Regions from separate parts of the Stenotrophomonas sp. YJH_SMC_8 genome, predicted to be linked through region 1. Evidence: predicted binding sites of a transcription regulator. Region 1 holds the regulator's gene; the other holds the start of a gene.

Region 1 (10,542 bases):
GCAGCTTGCGTGCGGCGGCGCGCGCTTCCTTGCTCACTTCCACGCCGCCGAGCATGCGCGCCAGCTCTTCCTCGCGCGCCTTGCTGTCCAGCTTCTCCACGGCGCTCTGGGTCATGCCTTCCACCGGCGCCTTGCTGACCCGGTAATGCGCGTGGCCCTTGGAGGCGACCTGCGGCAGGTGGGTCACGCACAGTACCTGGCGCTTCTCGCCGAGCGCGCGCAGCTTCTGGCCGACAATGTCGGCCACAGCGCCGCCGATGCCGGAGTCGACCTCGTCGAACACCATGGTCGGCACCGCATCCAGGTCCAGCGCGGCGACTTCGATGGCCAGCGAGATACGCGACAGTTCACCGCCCGAGGCGACCTTGCGCAGGGCGCGCGGCGGCTGGCCGGCATTGGCCGCGACCAGGAATTCCACGCGCTCGGCACCCTGCGGATCGGGCTTGCCGGCGTCCTGCGGCTCCAGCTCGATCAGGAACTGGCCACCGCCCATGCCGAGCTCGGCGATGATGCCGGTGGTGGTAGCCGACAGCTCGGCGGCGGCATTGCGGCGGCTGGCGGTGAGCACCTCGGCCTGCACGCGCCAGGCGGCAGCGGCCTTGTCGATCTCGCCGGCCAGGCGCTGCAGGCGCTCGTCGGCACCGCGCAGCTGTTCCACTTCGGCATGCATGCGCTCGCGCTGCGCGCCCAGCTCATCCATCGGCACGCGGTGCTTGCGGGCCAGGTCGTGCAGGCGACCGAGACGGCGCTCGTTCTCTTCGAACTGCTCCGGGTCGGCGTCGAGGTCGTCATGCACCCGGTCCAGCAGCGACAGGGCTTCGTGCAGCTGGATCGAGGCATTCTCGATCAGGCCATCCACCTCGCCCAGGCGCGGGTCGTGTTCGATCAGGCGTGACAGTTCGTGGCGTACCTGCTGCAGCAGGTCCAGTGCGGAACTGCCGTCGTCGCCGTTGAGCTGGTTGCTGGCCGCCTGGCAGGCGCTCAGCAGGGCGCTGGCGTGGGCCTGGCGGCGGTGGCTGGCGCCGAGTGCGGCAATCGACTCCGGCTCCAGGTCTTCACGGTCGAGCTCGCGCAGCTGGTGCTCCAGGAAGCCGATCCGGTCACTGACGTCGCCCTGTTGCGACAGCGCCAGCGATTCATCGACCAGTGCCTGCCAGGCCGCGGCGGCGCGGCGCACCTGGCGGCGTTCGTTTTCGTTGCGTGCATAGGCGTCGAGCAGGGCCAGCTGCGACGGGCGCGTCAGCAGGGCCTGCTGTTCGTGCTGCCCGTGGATCTCCACCAGCAGCGAGGCCAGGTCGCCCAGCTGCGCCAGGGTCACCGGGCGGCCATTGATCCAGGCCCGCGAACCGCCATCGGCGCGGATCACCCGGCGCAGCTGGCACTGTTCCTCATCGTCCAGCTCGTTGTCGGCCAGCCACTGGCGCGCGGCCTGCAGCTGCTCCAGCGCGAACTCGGCCGAAAGCTCGGCGCGGGCGGCGCCATGGCGGACCACGCCGCTGTCGGCGCGCAGGCCGGACAGGAAGCCCAGCGCGTCGACCATCAGCGACTTGCCGGCGCCGGTCTCGCCTGAAACCACGGTCATGCCTGGCCCGAACTCCAGTTCGGTGGCGCGGACGACGGCGAAATCCTTGATCGAAAGATGTCTGAGCATGGGTAAGGGGGTATCAGCAGCCGCGCAACGCTAGCACGCGGGCGAGGGAGGTCCAATGACTTGCCAAGGTGATGCGTCGCCATTATCTAGTGTCCGTGTCTCACAGGTTGATTCCATGCACGGTTCTCCCGACCAGCTTGCCCCGCGTGCGCGCCATCTGCTGCGCACGCTGATCGCGCGTTACATCCAGGACGGTGAGCCGGTCGGCTCGCAGACGCTGGCGCGCGTGGCCGGCCTGGAGGTCAGCCCGGCCACCATCCGCAACATCCTCGGCGACCTTGAGGACCTGGGCCTGCTGGCCTCGCCGCATACCTCGGCCGGGCGCGTTCCGACCGCGCATGGCTACCGGGTGTTCGTCGACAGCCTGCTGCAGATGCAGCCGCCGGGCGAGGGCGAGCTGGCCCGGTTGCGCCAGGAGCTGGCTGGCGGCGGCAGCACCCAGGCCCTGCTCGGCAGCGCCTCGGAGCTGCTGTCGGCGATGAGCCACTTCGTCGGCGTGGTCAGCGCGCCGCGGCGCGAGCAGTTCGCCTTCCGCCAGATCGATTTCGTGGCGCTGGACGGGCGACGGGTGCTGGCGATCCTGGTGTTCGCCGACAACGAGGTGCAGAACCGGGTCATCGAAACCCGGCAGGAGTTCGCACCGGGCCAGCTGGAGCAGGTGGCCAACTACCTCAATGCCCATTTCGCCGGCCTGCCGATGGCCGAGATCCGCACCCGCCTGCTGCTGGAACTGCGTGACGCCCGCTCGGAGCTGGAACAGCTGCTGGCGCACAGCATCGAGCTGGCCGAGCAGGCCCTGCAGCCGGCTGCCGACGACATGCTGGTGGCGGGCCAGACCCGCTTGATGGGGGTGCAGGACCTGTCCGACCTGGAGCGCCTGCGCGAGCTGTTCGAGCTGTTCTCCAGCAAGCGCGAGATACTGCAGCTGCTGGAGCGGACCATCCAGGCGCCCGGCGTGCGCATCTTCATCGGCGAGGAGACCGGGATGATGCCGCTGCAGGGCGTCTCGCTGGTCACCGCGCCGTACACCGCCAACGGCCAGGTACTGGGCGTGCTGGGCGTGATCGGCCCCAAGCGGATGGCCTACGACCGTGTGATCCCGCTGGTCCAGGCCACCGCCGATGTGCTCGGCGCGGCCTTTTCGCCGGCCGGCCGCACGCCGGGAACATCCGACGCTTGAAACGCAGCATCCCGCCCACACTAGGGTGGGTGGAGGCGGAGATTGACCGCCAGGGACCCAGACATGAACCACGAACATCCAGATATCGAATCCCAGCAGAGTGCCGCTGATGCGGCTGCCGCCGCCGGCGTCAACGACGAAGTGGAGCGCCTGCGCGCCGAAGTCGAGCAGATCAAGGCCGATGCGCTGCGTGAGCGCGCCGACCTGGAGAACCAGCGCAAGCGCGTGGCCCGTGACATCGAGCAGGCCCGCAAGTTCGCCAACGAGAAGCTGCTGGGCGAGCTGCTGCCGGTGTTCGACAGCCTGGATGCCGGCCTGAAGGCCGCCGGCGACGACCCGCACCCGCTGCGCGAGGGCCTGGAGCTGACCTACAAGCAGCTGCTGAAGGTCGCCGCCGACAACGGCCTGGTGCTGCTGGACCCGATCGGCCAGCCGTTCAACCCGGAACACCACCAGGCCATCAGCCAGGTGCCGACCCCGGGCGCTGTCCCGGGCAGCGTGGTGACCGTGTTCCAGAAGGGCTACCTGCTCAACGAGCGCCTGCTGCGGCCGGCGCTGGTGGTGGTGGCCGCCGACTGATTGCCACGTGGGGCAAGGCCGCCGGGCATGGCCCGGCGCTACCTGGCCCCGATCGGCATCGTCGGGCTATGCCCGGCGAAGGTTTTCCAGGCGCTGAACACAGCGTTCGGGAGATGGCTTGAATGTTCCACGAGCCTCCCCCACATCGTATTCATCCACCGGCCGAACGGCCGGACTGACCCCAACAAGCATCCTCAGGAGTCTCCCCCATGGGCAAGATCATTGGTATCGACCTCGGCACCACCAACTCGTGCGTGGCGATCATGGACGGCGGCAAGGCCCGCGTCATCGAGAATTCGGAAGGCGATCGCACCACCCCGTCGATCGTCGCCTACACCAAGGACGGCGAAGTCCTGGTCGGCGCCTCGGCCAAGCGCCAGGCCGTGACCAACCCGAAGAACACCTTCTACGCGGTGAAGCGCCTGATCGGCCGCAAGTTCACCGACGCCGAAGTGCAGAAGGACATCGCGCACGTCCCGTACAGCATCCTCGCCCATGACAATGGCGATGCCTGGGTGGCCACCAGCGACGGCAAGAAGATGGCCCCGCAGGAAATCTCGGCCAAGGTGCTGGAAAAGATGAAGAAGACCGCCGAGGACTTCCTCGGTGAGAAGGTCACCGAAGCGGTCATCACCGTGCCGGCCTACTTCAACGACAGCCAGCGCCAGGCGACCAAGGACGCCGGCCGCATCGCCGGCCTGGACGTCAAGCGCATCATCAACGAGCCGACCGCGGCCGCGCTGGCCTATGGCCTGGACAAGGGCGACAACAAGGATCGCAAGATCGTGGTGTACGACCTGGGCGGCGGTACCTTCGACGTCTCGGTGATCGAGATCGCCAACGTCGACGGCGAGAAGCAGTTCGAAGTGCTGGCCACCAACGGCGACACCTTCCTGGGCGGCGAAGACTTCGACAACCGCGTCATCGAGTACCTGGTTGAAGAGTTCAACAAGGACCAGGGCATCGACCTGCGCAAGGATCCGCTGGCCCTGCAGCGCCTGAAGGACGCCGCCGAGCGCGCCAAGATCGAGCTGTCCAGCGCCCAGCAGACCGAAGTGAACCTGCCGTACGTCACCGCCGACGCCTCGGGCCCGAAGCACCTGAACATCAAGCTGACCCGCGCCAAGCTGGAAGCGCTGGTGGAAGACCTGATCAAGAAGTCGATCGAGCCGTGCCGCGTCGCCCTGAACGATGCCGGCCTGCGTTCGAGCGACATCAGCGAAGTGATCCTGGTCGGTGGCCAGACCCGCATGCCGAAGGTGCAGCAGGCGGTGACCGAGTTCTTCGGCAAGGAACCGCGCAAGGACGTCAACCCGGACGAAGCCGTGGCACTGGGTGCGGCGATCCAGGGCGGCGTGCTGGGTGGCGACGTCAAGGACGTGCTGCTGCTGGACGTGACCCCGCTGTCGCTGGGCATCGAGACCATGGGTGGCGTGTTCACCAAGATCATCGAGAAGAACACCACCATTCCGACCAAGGCCTCGCAGGTGTTCTCCACCGCCGAGGACAACCAGTCGGCCGTGACCGTGCACGTGCTGCAGGGTGAGCGCGAACAGGCCCGCTTCAACAAGTCGCTGGCCAAGTTCGACCTGTCCGGCATCGAGCCGGCCCCGCGTGGCCTGCCGCAGGTGGAAGTGTCCTTCGACATCGACGCCAACGGCATCCTGCACGTGTCGGCCAAGGACAAGAAGACCAACAAGGAACAGAAGGTCGAGATCAAGGCCGGTTCGGGCCTGTCCGAGGAAGAGATCGCGCGCATGGTCGCCGACGCGGAAGCCAACCGCGAGGAAGACAAGAAGTTCCAGGAGCTGGTGCAGGCCCGCAACCAGGCCGACGCCCTGATCCATGGCACCCGCAGCGCCATCACCGAGCACGGCAGCAAGGTCGGCGGCGATGTCATCGGCAAGGTCGAGGCGGCGCTGGCCGACCTGGAAACCGCGATGAAGGGTGACGACAAGGCACAGATCGAAGCCAAGTCGAAGGCGCTGGAAGAAGCTGGCCAGTCGCTGTTCGCCGCTGCTTCGGCCGACCAGGGTGGTGCTGCCCCGGGTGCCGACGCCGGCAACGCAGGCAAGGCGCAGGATGACGTGGTCGACGCCGAGTTCACCGAAGTCAAGGACGACAAGAAGTCCTGATCCGGACCGACACGGGACGCTGGCCACCAGCGTCCCGTTGTCGCATCAGGGTCCTGACCGCCCACCGGCGTGTCGGGGCGCCCGACGCAAGAGCGGACCTGGTTCCGCTCTTCCGCTTTGACGAATCCCGACTTTCCGGAACCAGATTCACGATATGAGCAAGCGCGATTACTACGAAGTGCTGGGCGTTGCCCGCACCGCCACCGACGACGAGCTGAAGAAGGCGTACCGTCGCTGTGCGATGAAGTTCCACCCGGACCGAAACCCGGGTGATGCGGCGGCCGAAGCCTCCTTCAAGGAGTGCAAGGAAGCCTACGAAGTGCTGTCCGATGGCAACAAGCGCCGCATGTATGACAGCCACGGCCACGCCGCGTTCGAGCACGGCATGGGCGGCGGTGGTCCGGGCGGTCCGGACATGAACGATATCTTCGGCGATATCTTCGGCAACATCTTTGGTGGCGGCGGCGGTGGTCCGCGCCAGGCCCGTCGCGGTGCCGATATCGGCTACGTGATGGAGCTGGACCTGGAAGAAGCCGTGCGCGGCGTCGAGCGCCGCATCGAGATTCCGACCCTGGCCGAGTGTGGCGACTGCGATGGCAGTGGCTCGGAAGACGGCAAGGTCGAGACCTGCAACGTCTGCCATGGCCGTGGCCAGGTGCGCATCCAGCGCGGCATCTTCGCCATGCAGCAGGCCTGCCACAACTGCGGCGGCCGTGGCCAGATCATCGCCAAGCCCTGCAAGACCTGCCACGGCAACGGCCGTGTCGAGGAAGACAAGGTGCTGTCGGTGAAGGTGCCGGCCGGCGTCGATACCGGCGACCGCATCCGCCTGCAGGGCGAGGGTGAGGCTGGCCCGGCCGGTACGCCGCCGGGTGACCTGTACGTGGAAGTGCGCGTGCGCGAGCATGCGATCTTCCAGCGCGATGGCGACGACCTGCACTGCGATGTGCCGATCCGCATCTCGCAGGCGGCGCTGGGTGATACCGTGCGTGTGGCCACCCTGGGCGGCGAAGCGGAGATCCGCATTCCGGCCGAGACCCAGACCGGCAAGCTGTTCCGCCTGCGCGGCAAGGGCGTGCGTTCGGTGCGCAGCCGCAGCGAAGGCGACCTGTACTGCCGCGTGGTGGTGGAGACCCCGGTCAACCTCACCACCGAACAGCGCAAGCTGCTGGAGCAGTTCGAGGCCACCTTCGTCGGCGAGGAAGCGCGCAAGCATTCGCCGAAGTCGGCCACCTTCATGGATGGCGTGAAGGGCTTCTGGGACCGGATGACGTCCTGAGTTTTCAACGCAAGCGTTGAACGGTAGCGCCGGGCCATGCCCGGCGTTTTCGTATGCGGGCGCCGGCTGCATTCCGCCGGGCATGGCCCGGCGCTACCGGGAAATGCTCACCGGAAAAACGCCGCCGGCGTCTGCCCCAGCTGCCGTTTGAACATGCTGGTGAACGCACTCGGGCTGTCATACCCCATCGCCAGCGCAACATCGATGACCTTGTCGCCGACCGCCAGCCGCTCCAATGCGGCCAGCAGCCGGGCCTGCTGCCGCCACTGCCCGAAGGTCATGCCCAGTTCGCCGGCGAAATGCCGCTGGATCGTTTTCACGTCCACCTCCAGCGCCTGCGCCCAGTCCTGCAACGTGGCGTCGTCACCCGGATGCTTCTGCAGGTGCTGGCAGATCCGCCGCAGGCGCGGGTCGGTCGGGGCGGGCAGGTGCAGCGGCAGCACATCCATGCGATGCAGTTCGTCCAGCAGCAGGCGCACCACGCGGCCATCGCGGCTGTCTTCGATGTGCTCGCCCTTGATCAGGGTGGCTGCCTGCAGCAGTTCGCGCAGCAGCGGTGCCACCTGTACCGCGAACGGTTCGGCTGGCAACTGCGGGGCGAACGATGGATCGATGTACAGGCTGCGCATGTGCACGGCGGCAATGCAGTCCACCGCGTGCACCATGCCCGCCGGCATCCATATCGCACGGGTGGAGGGCACGACCCAGCGACCCACTTCCGAGCGCACCACCATCAGCCCGGAGATGGCGTAGACCAGCTGGTGGCGCTGGTGCTTGTGCCCGGCGATATGGGTGCCGGCCGGGTACTGGGTAACCCGGTAGGTGACCGGGCGATGCAGCGGCACATCGCGCCACGGCGCGGCCGGGTCGACATCGCTGGCAATGTCCTTTTTGCGATAGGGCATGACCCGAACGCGGCAGAAGGGAAGAGATCGCAACCGTAGCATGCGTGGCTCGCCCCCAACCTGACTGCGTCCATGTCCGCCCTGGCTTCCCCCGCAACACCCGCACGCCCGGTGGCTCCCGGCGTGCTGGCCGCCATTTCCACCTCGCATGTCGTCAACGACATGATGCAGTCGCTGATCCTGGCCATCTATCCGGTGATCAAGGGCGGCTTCAACCTCAGCTTCACCCAGATCGGCCTGATCACGCTGACCTACCAGCTGACCGCCTCGATCTTCCAGCCGCTGATCGGCGCAGCCACCGACCGTCGTCCGGCGCCGTACTCGCTGCCGATCGGCATGGCCTCGACCCTGTGCGGCATGCTGCTGCTCGGCTTCGCGCCCAACTATGCCGTGGTGCTGATGGCCGCGGCGATGGTCGGCATCGGTTCGGCGATCTTCCATCCGGAAGCCTCGCGCATCGCACGGCTGGCCTCGGGTGGCCGGCACGGTTTCGCGCAGTCGGTGTTCCAGGTCGGCGGCAACTTCGGTACCGCGCTCGGCCCGTTGATCGCCGCCGCGGTGATCGTGCCGTATGGCCAGCACGCAGCATCGTGGTTTGCCGGCGCCGCGCTGATCGGCATTGCGCTGCTGACCTATGTCGGCCGCTGGTACGCGCTGCACCTGGGCACCCCGCGCCCGGCCAGCACCGCCTCGATGGCTCCACGCCATCCGCCGCGCACCGTGGCCAAGGTGCTTGCAATCCTGCTGGTGCTGATCTTCAGCAAGTACTTCTACATGGCCAGCATCGGCAGCTACTTCACCTTCTACCTGATCCACCACTTCGGCATTCCGGTGGCACAGGCGCAGTTGCACCTGTTCGCGTTCCTGGTGGCGTCGGCTGCCGGCGGCTTCCTGGGTGGTCCGCTGGGTGATCGCATCGGCCGCAAGCCGATCATCTGGACCTCGATCCTGGGCGTGGCGCCGTTCGCACTGATGCTGCCGCATGCCGACCTGTTCTGGACCACGGTGCTGGCGGTGCTGATCGGTTTCGTGCTGTCCTCGGCGTTCTCGGCGATCGTGGTGTACGCACAGGAAATGATGCCGCACCGCATCGGCATGGTCTCCGGCCTGTTCTTCGGATTCGCCTTCGGCATGGGCGGCCTGGGTGCTGCCGTGCTCGGCCTGCTGGCGGACAAGACCAGCATCGAGTACGTCTACCACCTGACCGCGTTCCTGCCGTTGCTGGGCATCGTGGCGGCGTGGCTGCCGCCGTCGCGGCCTGCAGTTCACTGAGGGAGGCTGGGTTTGCAGGGCTTGCAGCCCTGCACCTGCTGCAAGCCAGAGCCGAAGCAACAGCAGAAGCTGGCTATCCGTGGGTTGGCGGGGTGGGTCCGGTTGAGGGGGACGCTGCAAGTACGTCCATGTAAGCTCGGTCGCCGCTTGCTCGTGTGCGCTTTCCTGCGCACACGGCAAGACCAGGGTTGGGCGTCCTGCCCAACCCGCCCGAGGCATGCCTCGGGCCCATGCGGCTCACGCCCCCTCAACCGGACCCACCCCGCCTTCGACAGTTTTTCGCGATCTGTTCGGACAGCTCGCGGGGTCAGATCCGTTTTCCGAAGGAAAACGGATCTGACCCCATTTTTGTGTATCGATATCTGACAGATTTCATCCACGCATGGCGTGGATCTACCAACCGTCATTGGAAGTCTGTCAGGGGTGGGGCGGCGTGGGATGGCAGGACCGTTGGCGCCATGGATGGCGCCATCGAGCCCCCATGGATGGGTTTACGGCGTGTCCTGCCATCCCACACCGCCCCGCCAAGCACACAGACAACCCAGAGCCGGCTGTTGCCTTTGACGTTGATCTGGCCTGCAAGCAGGTGCAGGGCTGCAAGCCCTGCCGAACCCCTCACCGGGCGTAGAATGCGGTCATGAGCGAATCCCTTGATAACCACCTGGTCCACGGCCGCCGCCAGCGGCCAGACGGTCCGTCGCCGATCGATGTCATCTCGGTCCAGTCGCAACTCGTCTACGGCCACGCCGGCAACAGCGCCGCCGTGCCGCCCATGCGCGCATTGGGCGTGCGCGTCGCGGAAATCCCGACCGTGCTGCTCAGCAATGCGCCGTTCTACGACACCACCCGCGGCCGCGTACTGCCCGCTGACTGGTTCGCCGACCTGCTGCTGGGCACCCGCGAACGTGGCCTGCCGCAGCGGGCGAAGATGCTCGTCTCGGGGTACTTCGGCAGCACCGCCAATGGTGCTGCCTTCGCCGACTGGCTGGACGAGATCCTGCCGGCCTGCCCGCAGCTGCGCTATTGCCTCGACCCCGTCATCGGCGACACCCACACCGGCCCCTATGTGGAGCCAGGCCTGGAAGCGATCTTCGCCGAGCGCCTGTTGCCGCATGCCTGGCTGGTCACGCCGAATGCTTTCGAACTCAATCGCCTCACCGGCATGCCGGCGTTGGCCGAAGCCGATGCCATCGCCGCCGCACGCACGCTGCTGGACCGTGGCCCGCACTGGGTGATCGCGCATAGCGTCGGCGGCAACCCGGGGGAACTGGTCACTCTGGCCGTCGGCCGCGAGGAAACCTGGCGCTGGACCTCACCGCTGCTGCCGGTGGACGTGGCCGGCACCGGCGACGTGCTGATGTCGCTGGTGGTGTCGTTCCTGCTGCGTGGTGAATCGATGCAGCAGGCGATCTCGCGTGCGATCGCCGGTACCCATGCAGCGTTGGAAGCGACCCTGGACAACGGTTTCGAAGAGTTCGACGTGATCGTCGCAGCACCCGCTGCCCTGGCCGATGGCGCACGCTTCCGCGCCGAACGCGTGG
Region 2 (10,542 bases), on a different contig from region 1:
AGGGTGCAACCCTGCCGAACCCTCACTGCACCCAGCGTTCGATCTCGCCGTGGGCGAACGGCCCCAGCTTCGCCTTGACCATCCGCCCCTGCGCATCGAACAGCACGCTGTAGGGCAGCAGGCCCTGCGCGTTGCCCAACTGCACGCTCGCGTCGCGCGGGCCCGGTGTCTCGATCACGATCGGGTAATCCACCGGCACCTGCTGCAGGAAACGGCGTACGCCTTCCGGGGTATCCAGTGCCAGGCCCAGCACCTGTACACCGTTATCGCCCTGCGCATGGGCCAAGCGGGCAAGCTCCGGCATTTCTTCCACGCAGGGTGCGCACCAGCTGGCCCAGACATTGACCAGCAGCGGGCGGCCGGCGAAGCGCCGGCGCAGGTCCAGCGGTTTGCCTTCAAGATCGGGCAGCGACAACGCGGGCAGGCGGTCGCCCACCTGCAGGACCGGCGCCGCAGCTGCAACGGCAGGCGCCGCCGGCACGGCCCCAGGCGTCACCGGCGCCGGTGCCAATCGATGGCCGGCCCACAGGCCAAGGCCGGCGGCCAGCACCGCTGTCCACAGCAGCGCTGGCCGTTGCCACTTCATCGTGCGGTGCGCAGCAGCGCTTCCTCGACCACGGCCTGGGTCAGCAGCGTCGGCAGCACGGTCGGCGGTGCACCGGGGCCGTACACCACGTACAGCGGCACGCCGACGGCTTTGTGTTCTTCCAGGAACGTGGTGATCTGCGGATCGACGTTGGTGTAGTCACCGCGCATGTACACCGCGTTGGTGCGCTTGAGCAGGTCCTTGAACTCCGGGCGCGACAGCACGGCGCGCTCGTTGGCCTTGCAGCTCACGCACCAGTCGGCGGTCATGTTGACGAACACCACGCGGTTGTCGGCGCGCAGGCGGTCCAGCAGCTGCGGCGAGTACTCCACCACGTTGTCGCTGGCCGCCTGTGCGGCGCGTGCCGGCGGTGCCAGCTGGGTCACGCCCCAGGCCGGTACCAATGCACCGATCGCCAGCAGCACGCCGAGCAGGGTCACTGCACGCGAGCCGGTCCAGCGGTTGCGCTCGAACAGCCACAGGCCGAAGGCGAACAGCAGCAGGCCACCCAGCACCAGCGCCATGCCGTCCACGCCACGCTGCTTGCCCAGCACCCACAGCAGCCACAGCGCGGTGGCATACATCGGGAAGGCCAGCACGTGCTTGAGCGTTTCCATCCACGGGCCCGGCTTGGGCAGGCGGCGCGCCAGCGCCGGCACGAAGCCGATCAGCAGGAACGGCAGCGCCAGGCCCAGGCCAAGGAACAGGAAGACGGTCATCGCCTTCAGCGGCGGCGCAATGAACGCGTAGGCGATGGCGCCACCCATGAACGGGCCGACGCAGGCACTGCCGACCACGCAGGCCAGCGCACCGGTGAAGAAGTCGCCGGCCGGGCCGCTGCGGCTGGCCAGCGACTGGCCAAGGTTGCCGATGCCACCGCCGAGGGTGAACACACCGGACAGGCTCAGCCCCACCGCGAACATGATGTAGGCCAGTGCCGCCACCACGCCCGGATGCTGCAGCTGGAAGCCGATGCCGACGGCGTTGCCGATCGCGCGCAGGCCCACCATCAAGGCGCCGATCACCGCGAAGGCGACCAGCACGCCCAGCGTGTACCAGAGCGCGTGGCTGCGTGCGCGCTGCGGGCTTTCACCACTCTGCGCCAGGCTGAGTACCTTCAGCGACAGGATCGGCAGCACGCACGGCATCAGGTTGAGCACCAGGCCGCCGGCCAGGGCCAGCAGCAGCACCCACACGAATGACCTGTCCGGATTCGGCGTGGTCGCCGGCGGACGCGTGCGCAGTGCGTTGTCACCCTGCGCATCGGCGGCGAATTCATTGCCGGAGGCAACGTCACCCGCAGTGGCCGCCGCATCGGTGTTAGGCACGGTTGGCAGCAGGCGCAGCGGTGCACCGTTGGCGGCTTCGCGCGGTGCACCGGCGCTACCGGGCAGCGGGTTGATCACTTCGTTGCGCGGCGGTGCCTGGTCGGCGCTGGCGCTGACCTTGCCGGCCGGGATCGACAGCTTCACCCGGCGGGTCATCGGCGGGTAGCAGATGCCATCGGTCTGGCAGCCCTGGAAGGTCACCACCAGGGTGCTGTCGACCGCGTCGGCAACGGAGCGGCGCAGCGGCAGCGGTACTTCCACCTGGTTGAAGTAGACCGATACATCGCCGAAGTGTTCATCACGATGCGACTGCGCAGCCGGCCAGCGCGGCGTGCCGGCCTGCACGCCGGTGCTGCCTTCCAGCTTCAGCGAGGTGCGGTCGCGATACAGGTAGTAGCCCGGCGCGGGGCTGAAGCGCAGCAGCAGGGTGTTGCCGTCGCTGGCGATGGCATCGAAGCCGAACGCCTGCTCGGACGGGAGCGGCAGCGCCTGGCTGTTGCTGGCGGCACCCGGCAGGCGCAGCCCGCCGCTGTTGCCGGCACCTGCCAGCGGATTGTTGAACGGGCTGGCGGCACCGGCACGCGCGGCAGGGGCCGCGGCCTGTGCGCCGGCACCGGGCAGGGTGACCTGCACCACGCGCTTCTGCGGCGGGTAGCAGACACCGGCGTCGGCGCAGCCCTGGTAGCGTACTTCCAGGCTGATGGTGCCGGCGGCGTCGGTCGGCGTGCCGGGCAGGGTGGCCTGCAGGCGTTCGCGATAGGTTTCGACTTCGCCGAAGAAATCGTCGTGGTGCTTGTCGCCCTTGGGCATCTGCAGCGCGCCGGCATTGAACGCCGGATCGGCCTTGACGCTGGTGCGGTGGCGATACAGGTAGTAGCCGGGTGCGATCTTGAACTGCAGTTGCACCTGGCCGCGCTCGGGGGCGGTGGCGGTCAGCGCGAACGCCTGGTCCACCGGCAGCAGGTCCTTCTCATCCAGCGCGAACGCTGGCAGCGAGAGCCACAACAGGGCGCACAGGGCGGCGCCACGCGCAAACAGAGTCTTCAATCAGTGTCCTCCCGGGTCTGTGCCCGGATCCAATCCAGATACGCCGGCAGGCCGGCCCGGGTTTCGACCGCGATGCACTCCGGGAGTTCATACGGATGCAGTTCGACGATCCGGGCAATCGCGTCATCGACGCGGCTTGCGGTGGTCTTCACCAGCAGCTGCAGCTCGGCGTCGGTGGTCACCTCGCCCTGCCAGCGGTAGGTCGACTGTGCGCCATCGAGGCGGGTCACGCACGCGGCCAGGCGCTCGCCGACCAGCGCGTGCGCGATGCGCTCGGCACTGGCCCGGTCCGGGCAGGTGGTCAACAGCAGCAGGACGGGATCGACGGTCGACATGGCCGTCGAGTATAGGGCCGCCGCCGGGTCAGGGCCCGGCGGCGGCAGTGGACCGCTGCGTTGCGCGGTCAGTTGGCCAGCTGGCAGGTCGCCGGCTTGGCCGAGGTGAACAGGCCCGGGGTCGCCCACTCGGGGTGGTCGATGAACGGGTTGCGGTTGCCCTGGAAGCTGTAGATCACGTCATTGCGCGCACGTTCGGCATCATCCGGCGGGTCGGACAGGTGCCAGTCGATCAGCGTGGACAGCAGGCCCATGTAGGCCGGCGAACTGCTGGTCTTGACGATCTTGCTGCGGTCGTCGGTCAGCTCCAGGTCCGGCTCGGACTGGCCGGTCGCCGCATCCTTGCCGCCCTCGTAGCGGATGGCCATGTACATCACCGCACGCGCCATGTCGCCCTTGCGCTTGCCCCACACCTCGAACGTGCCGGTGTTGCCGTCCGGCGTGCGCACCCAGTTGGAATTGCCCGGATAGCCACCGCTGCCGCCGCCCTGGCCGTTGTTGGCTTCGGTGGCGCGCTCGCCGCAGTTGGCGTCGCACTTGGCGAACGGCTTGTTGCCACGGTCGGCGTTCCACTGTGCATCGGTCAGGTACAGCATGTGGGTGTCGGTGTACGGCGCGTACGGCAGGCCCTTGTCACCGGTGGTGCTGGCAAAGCCCAGCGAGTTCGGCCAGGTGTGTTCGCGGTTGTACTTCAGGCCACTGCCGCTGCCGGCGCGATCGGTCACCTTGGCGTAGCTGCGGTTGCGATACGCGTCGAGGATGCGGTTCGGGTTGTTCGGGTCCTCGTCGGCGATCTCCAGGATGGTCCAGGTGCTGGTGCCCGAGCCGCTGTACGGGTAGGCGGTGTGGCCCTTGATGGTGGCGTGCAGCGAGCAGCGCAGCTGGCTCGGGCTGGAGGTGTTCACCTTGGAGTAGTAGCCGGCCGGCACGCCCGGGTTGCCCGGGTCCGGATTGCCGCCGGTGCTGGCCACGGTGAACGCGATGCGGCTGTCGGCCGCCGGATGCGCACCCTGCAGGTCGGTGATGCGCGCGGCGCGGATATCGAAGCGGCAGGCCTCACCGGCCACCAGCGCGGTGTTGGTGGACAGCTTCACGCTGCGGCCGCTGGCCGGGAAGGTCAGCGGCACGCTGCCGGAGGTGCCGCAGCTCAGCGCGAAGGCGCCACTGGCCAGGTTCACCGTCTCGCTGAACACCACTTCCAGATCGGCCGCGGCCGGGAAGGTGCTGCTGCCCTGCGCCGGGGTGGTGGTGGACACCGACGGCGGCGTGTTCGGGCCCGGGGTGCCGCCACCACTGAAGGTCTGGCCGTTGTTGCAGCTGCCGAAGGTCTGCCTGGCCGACTCGGCCCAGGTGAAGTGCGCGTACTGGCTGCCGCTGCCGGTCAGCTGCAGCGAGGTGCCCGGGGCCGTGCTGTTGGTCTCGGCCACCGGAATGTTCTGGCTGGTCATGCCGGCGGCAGGGCCACCGGAGGCGGTGATGGCGCCCTCGTAGCTGAGGAACTGGACCACCTTGCCGCTGGCATCGACCAGGGCGATGCCATCGTTCGGGCCGTTCTGGATGCCGTTGGTCGGGTAGTTGACCACGGCGATGGTCGCGCTGCCGCAGCCTGCGGCGGTGCCGGCCGGGACCGGGTTGTTGGCGTAGACCGTGGCAGCCGAAGGATTGCTGCCGTTGTAGAGGTAAAGCCGATAGCCGGACAGGTCCTCTCCGGCGGTGGCTACGATCTCGATCGCTTCGCCGACGTCACCGGCGGCGGTGCTGTCGTCGTAGTGCAGTTCGTTGATGAAGACCTCGGCCTGGGCCGGCGCGGCGGCCAGCGCCAGCAGGCAGGCGGCGGCAAGCGGGGACAGCAATCGCATCGACAACTCCTTGTGATTGGGAATGCGCGGCCGAGCCTAAGGCCGATCCAGTGACACTTTGTCGTAAATGAACGTCAGATATCTGACAGTGGGACATTGGTCACCAAATGTCACCTGTTCCCCCCTTGGCTTGCCGCACTGCATCCCTATACAGGCGTCCACGCAGGGAAGGATGTTTCCGGGCCCGGAGAAAAATTTCGGGATCGGCCCTTGAAAGGCCTGTGGAGGTCTCCATCTCTGTCGTGCTCCCGACTTGTCGGGCTTTTTCACGCGCGTTGCTGGCACTCGCCCGGTGCGACTGCTAACATCGCCAGACTTTTTCAGACCAATCAATAACTTAAGAGGTCTCTCATGAGCATCAAGCCGCTGCACGACCGCGTTGTGGTCAAGCCGATCGAAGCCGACGAAATCTCCGCCGGTGGCATCGTCATTCCGGATTCGGCCAAGGAAAAGTCCACCAAGGGTGAAGTCGTGGCCGTCGGCCCGGGCAAGCCGCTGGACAACGGCAGCGTGCGTGCGCCGTCGCTGAAGGTTGGCGACAAGGTCATCTACGGCCAGTACGCCGGCAGCTCGTACAAGAGCGAAGGCGTCGAGTACAAGGTCCTGCGCGAAGACGACGTGCTCGCCATCATCGGCTGAGCCTCGGCGCGACCTGCTTCATTCCCTGATTCCAAACACCCAGCCGCCGGGCATGGCCCGGCGCTACCAATGAGGTAACTGCAATGGCTGCCAAGGATATTCGTTTCGGTGAAGACGCCCGTTCGCGCATGGTGCGCGGCGTCAACGTTCTCGCCAATGCCGTCAAGGCCACCCTGGGCCCGAAGGGCCGCAACGTCGTGCTGGAAAAGAGCTTCGGCGCCCCGACCATCACCAAGGACGGCGTCTCCGTCGCCAAGGAAATCGAACTGGCTGACAAGTTCGAGAACATGGGCGCGCAGATGGTGAAGGAAGTCGCTTCGCGCACCAACGACGACGCTGGCGACGGCACCACCACCGCCACCGTGCTGGCCCAGGCCCTGATCCGCGAAGGCGCCAAGGCTGTTGCCGCCGGCATGAACCCGATGGACCTCAAGCGCGGTATCGACAAGGCCGTCGTGGCCGCTGTTGCCGAGCTGAAGAGCATCTCCAAGCCGACCGCCGACGACAAGGCGATTGCCCAGGTCGGTACCATCTCGGCCAACTCGGACGAGTCGATCGGCCAGATCATCGCCGACGCGATGAAGGAAGTCGGCAAGGAAGGCGTGATCACCGTTGAAGAAGGCTCGGGCCTGGACAACGAGCTGGACGTGGTCAAGGGCATGCAGTTCGACCGTGGCTACCTGTCCCCGTACTTCATCAACAACCAGCAGTCGCAGACCGCTGACCTGGATGACCCGTTCATCCTGCTGCACGACAAGAAGATCTCCAACGTCCGTGACCTGCTGCCGGTGCTGGAAGGCGTCGCCAAGGCCGGCAAGCCGCTGCTGATCGTTGCCGAAGAAGTCGAAGGCGAAGCGCTGGCCACCCTGGTGGTCAACACCATCCGTGGCATCGTCAAGGTCGTGGCCGTCAAGGCACCGGGCTTCGGCGACCGTCGCAAGGCGATGCTGGAAGACATGGCCGTGCTGACCGGCGGCACCGTGATCTCCGAAGAAGTTGGCCTGTCGCTGGAAAAGGCCACCATCAAGGACCTGGGCCGCGCCAAGAAGGTGCAGGTTTCCAAGGAAAACACCACCATCATCGATGGCGTGGGTGACAAGGCTGCCGTCGACGCACGCGTCGGCCAGATCAAGACCCAGATCCAGGACACCTCCTCCGATTACGATCGCGAGAAGCTGCAGGAACGCGTGGCCAAGCTGGCCGGCGGCGTTGCTGTGATCAAGGTCGGTGCCTCGACCGAAATCGAAATGAAGGAAAAGAAGGATCGCGTCGACGACGCCCTGCACGCGACCCGTGCAGCCGTTGAAGAAGGCGTGGTCCCGGGCGGCGGCGTTGCCCTGGTCCGTGCGGTCACCGCACTGGCTGGCCTGAAGGGTGCCAACGAAGACCAGAACCACGGCATCCAGATCGCCCTGCGCGCGATGGAAGCTCCGCTGCGCGAAATCGTTGCCAACGCCGGTGAAGAGCCGTCGGTCATCATCAACAAGGTCAAGGAAGGCACCGGCAGCTTCGGCTACAACGCCGCCACCGGCGAGTTCGGTGACATGCTGCAGTTCGGCATCCTGGACCCGACCAAGGTGACCCGTTCGGCGCTGCAGAACGCTGCTTCGATCGCTGGCCTGATGATCACCACCGAAGCCATGGTTGCCGAAGCTCCGAAGAAGGACGAGCCGGCCATGGGTGGCGCCGGTGGCATGGGCGGCATGGGTGGCATGGGCGGCATGGACTTCTAAGGTCCACGCCCGCGTCGGACGTTGCCGGCCCTGGCCGGCGCGTCTCCCCGATGCAAAGGAAAACCCCGCCGCGAGGCGGGGTTTTTTGTTGCCCGGTTGCCGCCATGGCGCCGCGTCGCTACGCTCGGCGACCATGCCTACCTCGTTCATCGTCGTCGACGACTTCCTCTCTCCGGCCGATGCGCACGGCCTGCGCCAGGCCGGCCTGGGCCTGACCTACCCGGCGCAGGAGGGCGCGTTCCCCGGCCGTAATTCGCTCGAACGGCTGGAGCTGGATGGCCTGTCCGAGGCCGCATCGCGGCTGGTCAACGAGCCGCTGCGGCCAGTCAATCCGCTGCAGTCGCACGGCAAGTTCCGGCTGACCCTGGCCAGCGATGTCGGTCGCGCCAAGGTGCACACCGATCATTCGCACTGGTCCGGCATCCTCTACCTCAGCGCTCCGGAGCACTGCGAAGGCGGCACCGAATTCTTCCGCCATCGCCGCACCAACACCGAGCGCATGGCGCTGAACGCCCACGAGCTGGCCGCGCTGGGCTACGCCAATGGCGGCGACATGCACCGCGACATCATCGAGCGCGACAGCGTCGACGACAGCCAGTGGGAGATGACCATGCGCATCCCGATGCGTTTCAACCGGCTGGTGCTCCTGCGCCCGTGGTTCTGGCATACCGCTGGCCCGGCCTTCGGCGACCGCCCGGAGAATGGGCGGCTGGTCTACCTGATGTTCTTCGAGCAGGCGCGTTGAGCAGAAGCCATCCACGCATGGCATGGATCTACTTCACGAACACCTTCCCTGCGCCGTATTCCCACCGCCACGGTACGCCGGTGTCGCCCAGCACGAAGGCCACCAGCGCCGGGAAGGTCGCTTCGGCGCGCACATCGTTGCCCAGGATCACCACGCAGCGCTGCTGCCGCTCCACGCACACCAGCGTGTTGCCCACCGCGTCATCGTGGCCGCCCTTGTAGAAGCCCGCGCCTTGCGGGCCACGGAACGTCACCACGCCCAGGCCAGCCGCCAGGTCCTTGCGCTGCTGCGCCTTCGGCAGCTCCGGCTGCAGGGTGGGGAACTGGCTGGCGGTCGTGATCGGCAGCTGTGGCCGCACCAGCTCCCTGCGCATCGCCGCTGACAGTCCATCGCCGCGCACGTAGCCAGCGGCGAAACGGGCCATGTCGGCGATGGTGGTATCCATCGAACCGGCCGCACGCACGCGGCTGCGCTCATCGTGCGGCTCGGCGGTGCCCTCCACGGTCCAGCCGTCTGCCAGGTTGGTGGCGAAGTCCTCGCGCCACATCATGCTGGTGCGGGTCATGCCGAAGCGGTCGAACACCCGCTGCTGCATCAGCGCGCCCACATCCTCGCCCAGCCGCCCGCGCTCGATCACGAACTGCAGCAGGATCAGCCCTTCGCCGGAATAGCCGTAGCGGCTGCCCGGATCGAAGTGGAACTTCAGCCGGCCGTCCGGTTCGAGGAACCCGAAGTTGGCAAAGCCACTGGCGTGGTTGAGCAGCAGGCGAGGGGTGAGCTGGCGCCAGCGCGCATCATCGGCCAGCACGCTGTAGTCGGCGTACTTCTTCGTTTCGGGCGGATAGTCCGGCAGCGGCTTGTCCAGCGCTGTGGCGATGCTGGCATCCAGATCGATCCTGCGGTCCTGCGCCAGCTGCGCGACCAGATGGCCGAATGCCATCTTGGTCAGCGAGGCGGCATACATCACCGTATCGGTGCGCAGCGGCTCGCCCGCGGCGTTGCGTTCGCCGTAGGCAGCCACGTGCACCACCTTGCCGCCATCGATCACCGCCAGCGCCAGGCCACGCGCCTGTGCGGCCCGCATCAGCCGCTGCACTTTGGCGTCGATGCGGGCCGGCGAGGGTACCGGGGGTGGTGCGGCCAGCACGGCCAGCGGGAACAGCGTCAGCAACAACAGGGCAGCACGGCGCATGCGTGGACCTCCTGGCGGGACGTGGCGCGATGCTACGCCAGCCCGCGGTCCGCGTCATGGCACGCCGGGGTCACGTCACCGCCGGCTGGCGCAGGCAGATCCGGGCGGCGCCGGCGCTGATGTCCACCTGGCTGGCGACCATGGCGTCGGCGCCGAGGATCAGTGCGGGGCGAGCCTCCAGCCCGATGGACCTGAACACCGACAGTTCGCTGATCCTGACCTCCATCGCCGGGTGCTGCCAACCGGTGCCGGACATGCCGGACAGGGTGTACAACCACGTCGCCTGCGGCTGGCCCCCCAGTCCCTGAGTGCCTTTCTCCCGCACCCGCAGGCGCTCATCGCTGCCGTCGATGCGCAGGCCCAGTGCGCGGGCGGCTTCGGCATTGAGCACGGTCTGCGCGGCACCGGTGTCGACCACCGCGATGGCTTCCACTCCCGCCTCACCCAGTTTCACGGTAATGAAGGCGAAGTGTTCCAGGCCGTCGCGCCGATCAGGCAGTGCATTGGCCTGGCACTGGCGACCATCGACGCCAAGCTGCCCGGGCTTCCACAGCGCCAGCTCACCACGGCTGAAGTCCCAGCGGGTATCCCAACGGCCGGTCAGGTCGTTGCCGATCAGGCCGTCGACGGCGGGGTCATCGTCCTTCTGCAGATTGGAAAGGTCGGCCTGCACACCGCTGACGCGCAGCTGCCATCCGCCAATCCGCCAGGAGGTCGTGTGCATGCGCTGCAGCGGCGCGCTCTGGGCGCTGGCCCCCTGCGCATGCGTGGTGGCGGACCGGGGATCCTCCAGCCCGTGGCGGCGGGCTACCCGACCGTCGACGAGGGTGACCCCAGCCGCGCTGTCGACCACGAAGCGCAGCGGTTCGGCGCTTCCGTTCAGTGAGACGGCCACTGCCGGATGGTTGCCCTGCATCCACATCGGCAGCACGTGTACAGGCGGGGCGGCGGCCAGCGCGGGGAATGCAGCGGCAAGCAGGGGCAGAACGGACAGGCGCACGTTGGATCTCCGGAGTAGAAGTGGAGGCCTATTGGCGCGCATCGGCGTATCCCGCGAATATCGGCGTTGATACCGTCC

What was found. Region 1 encodes HrcA, which represses chaperone genes, less so after heat shock. Its sites were predicted from a motif close to TTNGCACTCNNNNNNNNNGAGTGCNAA; they were not measured.
Region 2: AC5P88_RS06900 (co-chaperone GroES) is a predicted target of HrcA. The motif match lies at 5,434-5,460, and genes of this name have one in related genera.

Annotation. Positions count from the first base shown of each region.
Region 1 is NZ_JCAFUL010000005.1:112,394-122,935, reverse strand. It holds gene recN (DNA repair protein RecN) at 1-1,651, opposite strand, end outside; gene hrcA (heat-inducible transcriptional repressor HrcA) at 1,767-2,831, shown strand; gene grpE (nucleotide exchange factor GrpE) at 2,895-3,410, shown strand; gene dnaK (molecular chaperone DnaK) at 3,620-5,545, shown strand; gene dnaJ (molecular chaperone DnaJ) at 5,700-6,824, shown strand; gene AC5P88_RS07895 (AraC family transcriptional regulator) at 6,932-7,729, opposite strand; gene AC5P88_RS07890 (MFS transporter) at 7,802-9,001, shown strand; gene pdxY (pyridoxal kinase) at 9,639-10,542, shown strand, end outside.
Region 2 is NZ_JCAFUL010000004.1:259,492-270,033, reverse strand. It holds gene AC5P88_RS06920 (TlpA family protein disulfide reductase) at 23-586, opposite strand; gene AC5P88_RS06915 (protein-disulfide reductase DsbD family protein) at 583-2,961, opposite strand; gene cutA (divalent-cation tolerance protein CutA) at 2,958-3,296, opposite strand; gene AC5P88_RS06905 (endonuclease) at 3,365-5,155, opposite strand; gene AC5P88_RS06900 (co-chaperone GroES) at 5,507-5,794, shown strand; gene groL (chaperonin GroEL) at 5,878-7,527, shown strand; gene AC5P88_RS06890 (DUF6445 family protein) at 7,661-8,272, shown strand; gene AC5P88_RS06885 (serine hydrolase domain-containing protein) at 8,301-9,464, opposite strand; gene AC5P88_RS06880 (aspartyl protease family protein) at 9,535-10,464, opposite strand.